Regions from separate parts of the Clostridium sp. 'White wine YQ' genome, predicted to be linked through region 2. Evidence: riboswitches for the same ligand, from Rfam matches in the RefSeq annotation. Region 2 holds a riboswitch; the other holds the start of a gene.

Region 1 (6,623 bases), on a different contig from region 2:
TTAATTTATCTATTGTATTATATGCCGATGAATAACTTCTTATTTCCACGCCATTTGGCCCTTTATATGTGCAAATTGGTTGAGTTGTATCCTTAAAAATGAATTCATTTCCTTTTGTTTCATTGTCCCATATGACGTCGTCATGAACTTTATTACTACTATTAATACTTACAGATTTATTCTCATATATATCACTTGCAAAAGTTGTTCTTGTGTTTAACAGTAAAAATGCCACTAATGACAAACTATAAATTTTCGTAAACTTTCTCATAATATCCCTCATCTCTGAATTCTAATGAATCTCTAATACTTAAATTATATTATATCGAACTCTGTTTTTCAATTATATAAGCTTCCTTATAAATTTTAGACATAAAAAAAAGAACAACAGAAATCTATTTCTGTTGTTCTATGGCAGGGGCAGTAGGATTTGAACCCACAACCAATGGTTTTGGAGACCACTACTCTACCGTTGAGCCATACCCCTATATTTAACACAAGACTTATATTATCATACTTTTTTTTAAGATGCAATAGTTTTTTTGAGTTTTAAAATTATAATTGTTTACATATTGAATAGCAGAAATTAATATTCTGCTATTATCAATTTATACAACATTAAATAAAGTATTGTATTTAATTACTTATCTCTAAGGTTTTTAAGCTATTATAGGTGTTATTAATGTTTTCAGTTAAAAGATCAGCAAATTCTTTATCTCCATTATATGTGCTTACTTTTATAAACATCGCACCTTTTGTTATTAATGAATTTTTATAGCTTTCTATAGTCTCATCTTTTTCATAAAAAACTATAAATGGTTTTATATCTTTTTTTTCGGTAATAATCTTACTTACTTTTTCACTGTCCAAAATATTTGATTTAGAATTTAGATACTTGCTATAGTATTCCAAAGAATTATCAGCATAATAAAAATCTGTACCATTTATTTTTCTTATACTTTCAACATTCTTTGAATTGTCACTTTCAAATTTACTTACTATATTATTATAATTATCTTCATAATAATTTCTATTATCTAAATCATCAGTCTGCAATTCACTTTTTACATTAAATAATGCTATTTTATAGTTATCAAAATCCATCCAATAATAAGGATTTTGTTTGCCGTCTGAATCTTTCAAGCCCTTTGTACCTCTTGATAAATCAATTATTCCAGTTTTCCCCTTATCAAGATTGCTAATAAGATCTTTAGTCCATGGTTCAAATGCATCACCTGAATAAACAAATACATTCATTCTTGAAATATTATTTACTATGTCATCATTAATGGTATAGTTTTTTATCTCATCTTGACTTTTTAGCAAAAATTCTACACTATGTCTATCCTTGACTAATTTTTTAATCATTAGATAAGTTGGTTTATTGGACGCCATTATATTTAAATAAGGAGCTCTTTCCTTGCTTGTATGATCAACTTTACTTGATACCACTGTTTGCGGGAAAATAAAAAGTCCTATAAACATTATTAAGTTTACTATAATTAAGGCGAAAGTTACCTTTTTCACTGTTTTCCCTCCTTATAACATATGGTTTTCTAGTATATTCTATAATAATATATGTATAATTTCAATTGATATATACTGGTTGTAAGACTTTCTTAACTAATATGTAATATATTACCTTTCATTTTCTCTATAATTTGGATAAAATATAAGCTATAATAATTAAATAAAATATTTGAAAGGAGTCAATTATGGAATATATTATTGATTCTGTAGAAAAAACTCTATCCCTTGGCGAAAAATTAGGTCAATTAGCTCAAGCTGGAGATGTTTTTTGTTTAACTGGAGATTTAGGTACCGGTAAAACTCATATATCTAAAGGATTTGCAAAAGGACTCGGAGTAAGCGAGGAAATAACCTCTCCTACTTTTAATATAGTAAATGAATATCATAGTGGTAGAATACCTTTATTCCATTTTGATGTATATAGAGTAAGTGATTCTGATGAAATTATGGCAATTGGGTTTGATGAATATGTTTTCGGGAAAGGTGCTACATTAATAGAATGGGCTAATTACATAGAGGATATACTTCCTGAAGAATTTGTACATATTAATATAAAAAAAGTTCCTGAGCTTGGAGAAAACTTTAGAAAGATTAGAATTAAAGCTTTTGGACAAAGATTTAAAAATTTTGAGGAGAAAATTTTATGAAGATTTTAAGTATTGATTCCTCCACTTCTGTTGCTACTGTCGCACTTTTAGATAGTACTAAAGTTATTGGAGAATATAGTTTAAATGATAAAAAGCAGCATTCTGTTCTACTTCTACCAATGATTGATAGATTATTAGCTGATAATGAACTTTCTGTAAAAGATCTAGATGGATTCGTAATCTCAGAAGGACCTGGTTCATTTACTGGTCTTAGAATTGGTCTTGCTACTATAAAAGGTATGAGCCAAGGAATTAAGAAGCCTTATGTTTCAATATCAAACTTAGATGGTCTTGCATACAATGTAATTACATATAGCGGAATAATTTGTCCTATAATGGATGCATTAAGAGGAAATGTTTATACTGCAATTTATAAATCAAATAACGGCAGTCTAGAAAGGTTAAGTGATTACCTTATAATATCTCTTGAGGAATTAGGCAATTTGCTAGACAAATATGATGAATCAGTTATATTTGTAGGCGATGGTACTTATAAATATGAAAAAGAACTAATAAACTTAAGAAAAAATGTTCATTTTCCACCTAAGCATCTAAATTATACAAGAGCATCTTCCTTAGGTGAACTTGGATTAGAAAAATTATTACTCGGCGAAAAGGATGATATAAATAACTCAACCCCTTTATATCTAAGAAAATCCCAAGCTGAAAGAGAGTATGAAAGTAAATTGAGGTTGGATTAATGGAGGATATAACTGAAAATATTGAGATTATTGAAATGAAATCAACACATATAGCTGATGTTTGCGAAATTGCAATTTTTTCTTTTCCAATACCTTGGAGTTACGACTCGTTTAGCAACGAATTAAATAACAAACTTGCAGCTTATGTAGTTGCAATAAACAATGAAAAAGTTGTTGGCTTTGGTGGCATATGGGTTATCTTTGATGAATCTCATATAACTAATATAGCTGTTCATCCTGATCATCGCAGCTTAGGAATAGGTGATATTTTGATGAAAGCACTTATAAAAAAATCCTATGACAAAGGTGCAAAAGATATTACCTTAGAAGTTAGAAGATCTAATGTCATTGCCCAAAATTTATATAAAAAATATGGTTTTGTAGAAGATGGCGTTAGAAAAAAATACTATCAGGATAATGGTGAGGATGCAATTATCATGTGGAAAAGAGAAATTATCGATTAATTAATATAATAAAAAGAAGGTCTAGATTTCATTTAAATCTAGACCTTTATTTTAGGGTTTTAAGTTCAACTAACAATTTATTCATGCCTGAAAATGTCCAGAAACCAACATTTTCAAACAAGAATAAATTAAGTTTCCTATAAAAACCCTATATTATCTGTATTCTGTTTTTCTAGCTTCACTATTTAATAAAGCAGATACTTGCTTATATAAAAGCAATGTTGGAACTGAAGCTGCTGCTCCTTTTATTAAGTTAAAAGGCAATGTTGCAGTTGCTATAAATGCTCCTAAATCGCCTATTGGAACTTTAAATACATTAACATACATTGGTAGTAGTATAAAATAGTTTAGTAAAATCGCTACAACTGTCATTGAAATTACTGAAACAATTAGTCCAATTAAAGCACCACTAAATGTTCTCTTATATTTGTAAATTAATCCTGCTACTAATACCCAAGTTCCTCCAATTGCAAAATTAGCAAATTCTCCGATAAATGCAGATTGGCTTCCTTTTATTAGTGTATATAATATATTTTTAATTAATTCTATTACTACACCTGCTATTGGTCCTAAAGCAAATGAACCTATTAATGCTGGAATATCTGATAAATCAATTTTTAGAAATGGTGGAAATCCTGGTATTGGAAAATCAAAATACATTAGTACAAATGCCAATCCAGCTAACAATGCTATTTTTATTTGTTTGTTTAATTTGGAATTATTCATTAATAATACGCCTCCTAAATTTCTTCGGGGCAATATTAAGATAAACTAAAAAACCCTGAATCAAAATGACTCAGGGCGAAATAAACATAGTTACCTAAATATTACCTTCTTCCATCCAGACTATACTGTCGGCTTCGGAGTTTCACCGAATCAACCTTAAATTTATAAGGGTCGCGGGCTATACCGCCGGTGGGGAATTACGCCCCGCCCTGAAGATATTAATTTTTTTCTTAACTTTATTATATAACTTTGTTTCATTTTTGACAAGCTTTTTATATAGGGTTTTAAGTTCAACTATTAACTTATTTATGTAAGTATAAGTTAAGTTTCCTATCAAAAACCCTATATTATTGATCCACATCTTTCATTGTTAATGATATTCTCTTTCTTTTCTCATCAACTTCTAAAATTTTGACTTTAATAATATCTCCTAATTTTACTACGTCCAATGGATGATTTATCCTTCTATTTGCCATTTGTGATTTATGGACTAATCCATCTTGATGAACTCCGATATCAACGAAAGCTCCAAAGTCTGAAACATTTCTTACAGTTCCCATTAGCTCCATTCCTGGTTTTAAATCCTTAAGGTCAATAATTCCTGATTTGAATATTGGCTTTGGTAGTTCTTCTCTAGGATCTCTTCCTGGTTTTTTAAGTTCTTTAATTATGTCTCTTAAAGTAGGTTCTCCAACCTCCAATTTTTCTGCTAAAGCCTTTATACCCACTTTCTCAGCTCTTTCATCTATATCAGCTAATTGGCCATTTCTTAGTTCATTTTTATTGTAGCCTAATTCTACTATTAGTTCATTAGCTATTTTATAAGATTCTGGATGCACTGAAGTATTGTCTAAAGGTTCTTTGCTCTCCATAACTCTTAAGAATCCTGCACACTGTTCATATGCCTTTTGTCCTAACCTTTTTACCTTAAGTAATTCATTTCTACTCTTGAACTTACCATTTTCTTCTCTATAAGCCACAATATTTCCTGCTATACTTGAATTAATTCCTGAAATATAGCTTAATAATGATGGGGTAGCAATATTTAAATCTACTCCTACTTTATTAACTGAATCCTCAACTACACCCTTTAATGACTCATCTAATTTTTTTGGAGTAACATCATGTTGATATTGTCCTACTCCTATTGATTTTGTATCTATCTTAACTAATTCTGCTAGAGGATCCTGTAACCTTCTTCCTATAGAAATAGCTCCTCTAATAGTAACATCAAGATCTGGATACTCCTTTTGTGCTAACTCTGAAGCTGAGTAAACTGACGCCCCTGCCTCTGAAACTATACAATAAAATAGCTCCCTACCAGTTTCATTCTTTATTTCAGTTATCATTCTAGCTATAACTTCTTCCGATTCCCTAGATGCAGTTCCATTCCCTAAGGATATAACTTCTACCCCATATTTATTAATAAGTCCTTTAAGCGTTTTTATAGTTCCCTCAATATCACTTCTAGGAACTGTTGGATATACGGTAGCCTTCTCTAAGAACTTTCCTGTATCATCTAATACTGCGACTTTACATCCCGTTCTAAAACCTGGGTCATAACCCATTACTACTTTGCCTTTTATAGGTGGCTGCATAAGCAATGCTTTGAGATTTTCCTTGAATATTCTTATTGCTCCCTCTTCACCTTTATCTGTAAGTTCACTTCTTATTTCTCTTTCAATTGATGGATATATAAGTCTCTTAATTGAATCCTTTATTGCATCTTCTAAATATTTATCAGTAGTTTTATTTCCTTTAAGAATTCTATTTTTGAAATACGTTATGATTTTTTCTTCTGGTGATACAACCTTTACACTAAGAATCTTTTCTTTTTCTCCTCTATTAATAGCTAATATTCTATGTGAAGGTATGAATTTAACTGCTTCAGAATATTCATAATACATTTCATATGGTGTTGGACTATCTGATGAGCCTTTTGTTTCTAAAGTACCTTCTCTAAATAAAAATTCTCTAAGCCACTTTCTATAATCTGCATTATCAGAAATTTCTTCTGCGATAATATCCATTGCTCCTTGCAATGCTTCCTCTACGGTATTTACTTGTTTTTCCTCATCTATATATTTACTTGCTTCACCTAAAATATCTCCACTAAATTCTCCTGAAGAAATTACATCTGCTAGTGGTTTTAATCCTTTTTCTAAGGCAATAGTTGCTCTTGTTCTTTTTTTAGGTTTAAACGGTCTATAAATATCTTCAACTTCTGATTGCGTTTCCGCTTTTAATATCTTGTTTTTTAGTTCCTCTGTTAAGTTTCCACCTTCATCTATTAACCTAATTACATCTGATTTTCTTTCTTCTAAATTTCTTAAGTATATTAATCTCTCTTCAAATTTTCTTAATACTTCATCTGTTAATCCACCAGTTTTTTCTTTTCTATATCTAGCAATGAAAGGTACTGTATTACCTCCATCTAATAATTCAATTACACTCTCAACTTGAGGTAAACTTATTCTTAACTCTTTACTTAACGTTTCTCTAATAGTACTCATATGTCCTCCTTAAAATTCTATTCATATATTATTTTAGCTAAA
Region 2 (6,623 bases):
TATATAGCTATCACTTAATACCTTGAAACTCTTACTTTTAGAGTGATTCCCTTTAAAATTTTCCTTCATTCTAAGTTCATCGATTTGAACAATCTTTGAAAACTCCTTATCTTTTATTCTATGTTCTACCGAACTTAAAATTTTGTGCCTCCACTGAAAACTTGTAACTAGGCTTATTTTTAACATCTTTGATATCTCTCTTAAGGTCATACCTTCGCTCATATAGTGGGTATATTCAGCCCACTGTTTAAGTTCCTTCTTACTATAACTTACTGGAGTTCCAGTCATCTCAGAAAAACTTTTGCCACAATCTTTGCAAATATATCTTTGTCTCAAAGCCTTTGTTTTCCCATTTTTGCTGATATCATTAGAGAAACATCTAGGGCATTTAACTTCTTTATTAATAAGAATGGTTGCTATACTATTTTCAAAATCAATATTTTCTGCTATATTCTCATTTAATTTGTTTCCAAGTAGCCCCATCATGCACTCCTCCAATTCTTTTATTAAATTCTTGACCATTATTGAAGTGTGTAATCAATGTTTTTTATATTGAGGCTTATTTATTTTCAGGACCTTTATACACATTTCAACACTTCTGTTTAACAGTCCGTATGGATTGGAGAAATGATATATATACAATATAAAAAGAGTACCAAAACCATAAATGTCTTAGTACTCCTCAAAAATCATTTAAAATTCTTTTATTAAATTTGCCATTTCTATTGCAGAAACAGCTGCATCATAACCTTTGTTTCCTGCTTTAGTTCCTGCTCTTTCTATTGCTTGCTCTATTGAGTCTGTTGTTAATATTCCAAACATTACTGGAATACCTGTATTTAAAGAAACATTAGCGATTCCTTTTGAAGCTTCTGCACACACATAATCAAAGTGTGGTGTTGCTCCTCTAATTACTGCTCCTAAACATAAAACAGCATCATATTTCTTACTTTCAGCCATTTTCTTTGCAATTAGTGGTGTTTCAAATGCCCCTGGAACCCATGCTATTTCAATATCTTCATCATTAGCACCATGTCTTTTTAAACCATCTAATGCTCCACTTAAAAGTTTTGAACCAATAAGTTCATTAAATCTTCCCACTACAATACCAAACTTCAGACCCTTTGCTACTAAATTACCTTCATAATTCTTCATAATTACATCCTCCTATAAATTGTTTTGTTTTCTATACGCTATTAGCGCTTCAATTGTAATTATCTTAAGTCCATGTTTTTCAACATATTTCATTAAGTCCCCTGTTCTCGCCATTGTTCCATCATCATTCATAATTTCACAAATTACCCCTGCTGGTTTTAACCCTGCTAGTCTTGGTAAATCTACAGCTGCTTCCGTATGTCCTGGTCTCTCTAAAACTCCTCCATTTTTAGCAACTAAGGGAAACACATGCCCTGGTCTTCTAAAATCCTCTGGTTTAGATGATTCATCAAGTAATTTAACTATTGTTTCTGCTCTTTCAAATGCTGATATACCAGTTGTTGTACTTATATGATCTACAGAAACCGTAAAGGCTGTTCCATGATTATCAGTATTATTCTCAACCATTGCATTAATATCTAACTTTTTAGTCAAACTTTCTTCTAATGGTGTACAAATAAGACCTCTTCCATAGGTAGCCATAAAATTAATATCCTCTGGCTTAGCTTTCTCGGCTGCCATTAAAAGGTCCCCTTCATTTTCCCTATCTTCATTATCAATTACTACTATAATTTTTCCTGCTTTAATATCTTCTATAGCTTCTTCTACAGTATTAAACTTAAACATCTTACCCCTCCACTATTCTAAAATCCATTTTCCATCAAAAACTCCATTGATATAGAGCTTTTTTTCTTTTCTTCTTTTCCTTTATTTATTCCTAAAAGTTTCTCAACGTATTTGCCTATTACATCACATTCCAAATTAACATAATGCCCTTTTTTCTTATTAAGAAGTGTTGTTTCCTCTCCTGTATGAGGTATTATAGAAACCTTGAAAACTTCATTATCAACATAAGCAACTGTTAAGCTTATTCCATCTATAGCTATCGAGCCTTTTTCCACGATATATTTAAGTATTTCTTTAGGCGCCTTTATGGTTACCCATACAGCATTTGACTCTTTCTCATTTGATGTAATGATTCCAACTCCATCAATGTGTCCACTAACAATATGTCCTCCTAACCTATCACTTGCCTTTAATGCTCTTTCAAGATTTACTTTCGATCCAGTTTTGCATTCACCAAGATTACTTCTCCTCATGGTTTCTGCCATAACATCTGAGTAATATCCATCACTCCAGAAATCAGTAACTGTTAAACAAACTCCGTTTGTACTGATGCTATCCCCCCTCTTGCTATCCTCAAGCACTTTTTTAGCCCTAATTTTTATTCTTGCTCCATCACCAGACTTCTCAATAGATTCTACAAATCCTATTTCTTCTACGATTCCTGTAAACAAAGTCATTAACCACCTTCCTATATATAACCTTCCACTAAAATATCTTCCCCAACAATTCTGGTTGTAACCTTATTTAATCTAAAACATTCCTCTATTTTATTAACGCCTTCTCCTTCTACTGAAGTTTTGGCATCCCTTCCTCCAATTATCTTAGGTGAAATATAATATTGCACCTTATCAACTATTCCCTCTTTTAATGCTGAGAAGTTTAAGGTTCCGCCACCCTCCAATAAAATTCCGTCAATGTTTTTCTTTCCAAGTTCAACAACTAAATCCTTAAGATTTACCTTTCCATCTTTCTCTGGCAAGATAATAACTTCTATGCCCTTATTTCTTAGAATATCAACTTTTTCTTTTGGAGCCTTTTGAGTTGTAGCTATAATACAATTTGAATCTTCATTTACCACTAAAACTTTTGAATCTAGTGGAATTCTCAGTCTACTATCAACTATAATTCTTTTTGGATTTCTTCCATTAGCCATTCTACAAGTTAAAAGAGGATTATCCATTATCACGGTGTCTACTCCGACCATTATTCCTGATAATGAGTTTCTAAGTTCTTGAACTTCTTCCCTAGCCTCTTCTCCTGTAATCCACTTTGACTCCCCTGTATGTGTTGCTATCTTGCCATCTAAACTTATGGCTGATTTTAATACAACAAATGGCTTTTTAGTTACTATGAACTTATTAAACACTTCATTTAGTTTTTTGCATTCTTCCTCTAGTATTCCTACTTCTACTTCTATCCCATGTTCTAATAACTTATTGATGCTTTTCCCTGCTACTAATGGATTAGGATCCTTTTGTCCTATAACAACTTTAGCAACTTTATTTTTTATTAATGCATCAACACATGGTGGAGTTTTACCATAGTGATGACAAGGCTCTAGTGTTACATAAACTGTAGAACCTTCCACACTCTCCACAGCACTGGATAATGCATTTACCTCTGCATGAGGTCCCCCATAAAATTCATGATATCCTTGCCCGATTATCTTATTATCTTTTACTATTATTGCACCTACCAAAGGATTAGGATTAACTTTACCTACTCCTTTTCTAGCTAACTCTAGTGCTTTTCTCATGTAAAACACATCCACTAAATCTCCTCCCTTTAAAGACCAATATCAAAATTATTTTTTCCTTTTTTAAATAAAAAAAACCTGAGTTATTAAAACTCAGGGCATTAAAATCAAATATTATCCACAGTGAATAAAAAAACTATAGTCTTTTTCCACAATAGATAAACAAAAAGCTCTGAAATTATAAAATTTCAGAGCTATACATTCAATTAATTTATATGGTAAACATAGATACTGCTTACTATACCTTAATAATCTTCTTTCATCCAGACTTTACTGTCGGCCTCGGAATCTCACCGAATCTGCTAAAATAGCTCGCGGGCTTTACCGCCGGTAGGGAATTTCACCCTGCCCTGAAGACCTATATATAATTTTATACTAAAAGCATATATTAACGTCATTAGCTTGTCAATTAATTAGTGACTAGGTGTAAATCCACAATATCCTATTTTATCACATCTATCTTTCATTTCCTCCCATTTGCTATCCTCTTTAATAGTTTCAAGCGCAGAAGGATATAGAATGTAATTTTCTTTAAATATATGATCTCTTAGATTAAATATAAGGTATTTTGCTGTTTCATCTAAATCTGACTTAAATGCTTCAAAATTTACATATTTAGCATTCTCTCCAAGAGATTTTATTCTTCTCTTTTTCTCTCTTAAATCCTCATGTTCCATTTTCATAATTCTTGTAGGACCAGTTACCCCTAAAGCTTCCATTTCAGGGAAAAGTACTTGTTCTTCTCTTTGATGATGATTCTCAGCATCTAATATATTATCAGCTAACTCAACTAGCTCTTTAGCTATATTACCTTCCTCATCATAATTATCCATCTTTTGAATCTTATTGTTTAATGCCTCAAGTCTCTTTAAGAGCTTTAAGATTTCTTCATGCTCTTCTATCATAGTATTTAAAACGTGTCCCTCAGTAATGCTTGTCTTGATCTTATCCAATTCATCCTTAAGAACTTCCATATGGACTTCACATAGGCCTCTTAATTCTTGAGGATTCATTCCTTCTTCTATAAGATTTTGTTCTGCTATAGATAATTCAACTGGACTTATTTCTTTAACTATATTTAATGCCTCTTGTCTAATTTCCTCAGTTGCTCCTTCTTGATTTAATTTCTTTAGTATTACTGATAAATTCTCTATTCTTTCCTTGTTCATTTTATTCTCCTCCACTATACCCTTTGAAACAATATACTGTTTTCTTTATAAATATGAATAAATAAATCTTTCTCTAAATCGTGTAACTTGTTATATACAAGTTTAAAAGTTGTGCATGCTCCTTCTGGTGCTTTAAAATCTCTAGTAACCTCTTCTAGTTCCTTTAGGATATCTCCTGCCCCATCATGCTCTGCTTCAGTCTCTTCTATATATTTCTTAACTTCTATTCTTAGATTTTCATCTTTAGCAATAAAATATCTTTCCATTAATGGGAATAGATTTTTCTCTTCTTTTATTAAATGCTCTTCTAATTCAACTTTTAAGCTTCCAAATAGCCTATGAACTTTAAGTAATTCTTCACTATGATGTTCAAAGTGAACTTTAAGTATTTTTAATAAAAGTTCATCTATTTCTTTAATACTTCTAAAAGTATACGCATGGTGTGTATTAACTACATTTTCAATTAGTTTAATTGAATCAACTTCTCTCCAGTCGATATATTCACTATTTGAATTTTTGAACTTTTCATATTCTTCATTTAACTTATCAACAAAAACATCAACATTTAATGCCTTTTCTCTTAATGCTGCTCCTAAACTATCATGTCCTCCACAACAATAATCTATCTTTATATCATTAAATATTTTTGTTGAGTCTGGGAAAATTGAAACTACCTCACCTAGCTTTAAATTTTCATTTATAACTCTACTCATAAATAATAACCTCCTGAATTTCTTCTCTTTATGAGTTAATATTAATCCAATTTTAAATTTTAAAATATGATTTAAATCACAAATAAAAAAAGATAAAAAATCAACCTCTTATTATTGAGTGGAAATTGATTTTTTATCCTATTATTTATTCAACATATTCAATTAATGCTTCCTTATCATTTACAACTATAATCTTATTTCCCTTAAGTGAAATTACCCCTGAGTCTTCTAACTTAGAAAGTTTTCTGCTTATAGTTTCCCTCGTTAACCCTGTGTAATTAGCCATTTCTTCTCTATTTATGGGAAGCTTTATTTGGCTTACTCCATCCTTTTCTTCCCCATACTTCTCTAAGAATTCTAAAAGCATATGAGCTATTCTTATTTCCGCATCATTCGTTGCCAGGTTTTGCGCTAGTTCCTCTGTTTCAGAAAGCTTTTTAGTAACTTCCTTTAATATCTTAAATGCAATAGCAGAATTTTTTTCTAATATCTTATCCATATCTTCTTTAGTCAATGTGCATATCTTAACTTTGCTAATAGCTATTACAGTAAATTTATATATATTCTCATCTGTAAATAGATTAAGTTCTCCAAAAAACTCACCTTCTGAAAGAATTCTTATAATCTGTTCTTTTCCATCCTTAGTTATTCTGGAAAGCTTAACTTTACCTTCATTTATAATAAATAATGTTTCAGAGCGTTCCCCTTCCTGACAAAGTATTTCACCATTTTTATATTCTTTATGTCCAGTCATATCCTTTATTTCTTTTAATTCATCTTCTGATAAAAATGAGAATATGGGAACCTTCTTTACACACAAATCGCTATGATTACAATTGCCACAATTACAAACTTTCATATGTTCACCTCTATTTAAATAAAGTTACTCTGTAAAATCAATATGATATAATATACTTACATTATATAATTAATAGGAGGCTATTACTATGGTAAAACATGAAGATAAAGTGAGAATTTATATTGGTACATATACTAAGACTGGTAGTAAGGGTATATATACACTTACTCTAGATAATTTAAATGGTAAACTAGAAGATTTAAAAGTTGCTGGGGAATTAGACAACCCTACCTACATTACTTTAGACAGTAAAAATAACAGACTTTTTGCTGTAACTAAAGAAGGGGATAATGGTGGTGTAGCTAGCTTTTCTATAAATAAAGAAACTGGAGAATTAACTTTTA

Evidence for each region. A riboswitch is a leader RNA that binds a small molecule or an ion and turns the genes downstream of it on or off. The one in region 2 is predicted to bind FMN.
Region 1: another riboswitch for FMN. It lies ahead of PTZ02_RS00525 (ECF transporter S component); the one in region 2 lies ahead of ribD (bifunctional diaminohydroxyphosphoribosylaminopyrimidine deaminase/5-amino-6-(5-phosphoribosylamino)uracil reductase RibD).

The regions. Positions count from the first base shown of each region.
Region 1 is NZ_JAQYUU010000001.1:101,812-108,434, reverse strand. Features, by position in the region: gene PTZ02_RS00555 (cell wall-binding repeat-containing protein) at 1-271, opposite strand, end outside; tRNA gene PTZ02_RS00550 (tRNA-Trp) at 413-487, opposite strand; gene PTZ02_RS00545 (metal ABC transporter substrate-binding protein) at 637-1,527, opposite strand; gene tsaE (tRNA (adenosine(37)-N6)-threonylcarbamoyltransferase complex ATPase subunit type 1 TsaE) at 1,716-2,177, shown strand; gene tsaB (tRNA (adenosine(37)-N6)-threonylcarbamoyltransferase complex dimerization subunit type 1 TsaB) at 2,174-2,878, shown strand; gene rimI (ribosomal protein S18-alanine N-acetyltransferase) at 2,914-3,342, shown strand; gene PTZ02_RS00525 (ECF transporter S component) at 3,496-4,068, opposite strand; FMN riboswitch at 4,168-4,289, opposite strand; gene PTZ02_RS00520 (Tex family protein) at 4,416-6,581, opposite strand.
Region 2 is NZ_JAQYUU010000003.1:202,457-209,079, forward strand. Features, by position in the region: gene PTZ02_RS13185 (IS1/IS1595 family N-terminal zinc-binding domain-containing protein) at 1-483, opposite strand, end outside; gene ribH (6,7-dimethyl-8-ribityllumazine synthase) at 694-1,155, opposite strand; partial or broken gene ribB (3,4-dihydroxy-2-butanone-4-phosphate synthase) at 1,177-1,782, opposite strand; gene PTZ02_RS13200 (riboflavin synthase) at 1,800-2,453, opposite strand; gene ribD (bifunctional diaminohydroxyphosphoribosylaminopyrimidine deaminase/5-amino-6-(5-phosphoribosylamino)uracil reductase RibD) at 2,471-3,553, opposite strand; FMN riboswitch at 3,786-3,900, opposite strand; gene PTZ02_RS13210 (DUF438 domain-containing protein) at 3,952-4,707, opposite strand; gene ric (iron-sulfur cluster repair di-iron protein) at 4,722-5,420, opposite strand; gene PTZ02_RS13220 (Crp/Fnr family transcriptional regulator) at 5,566-6,279, opposite strand; gene PTZ02_RS13225 (lactonase family protein) at 6,368-6,623, shown strand, end outside.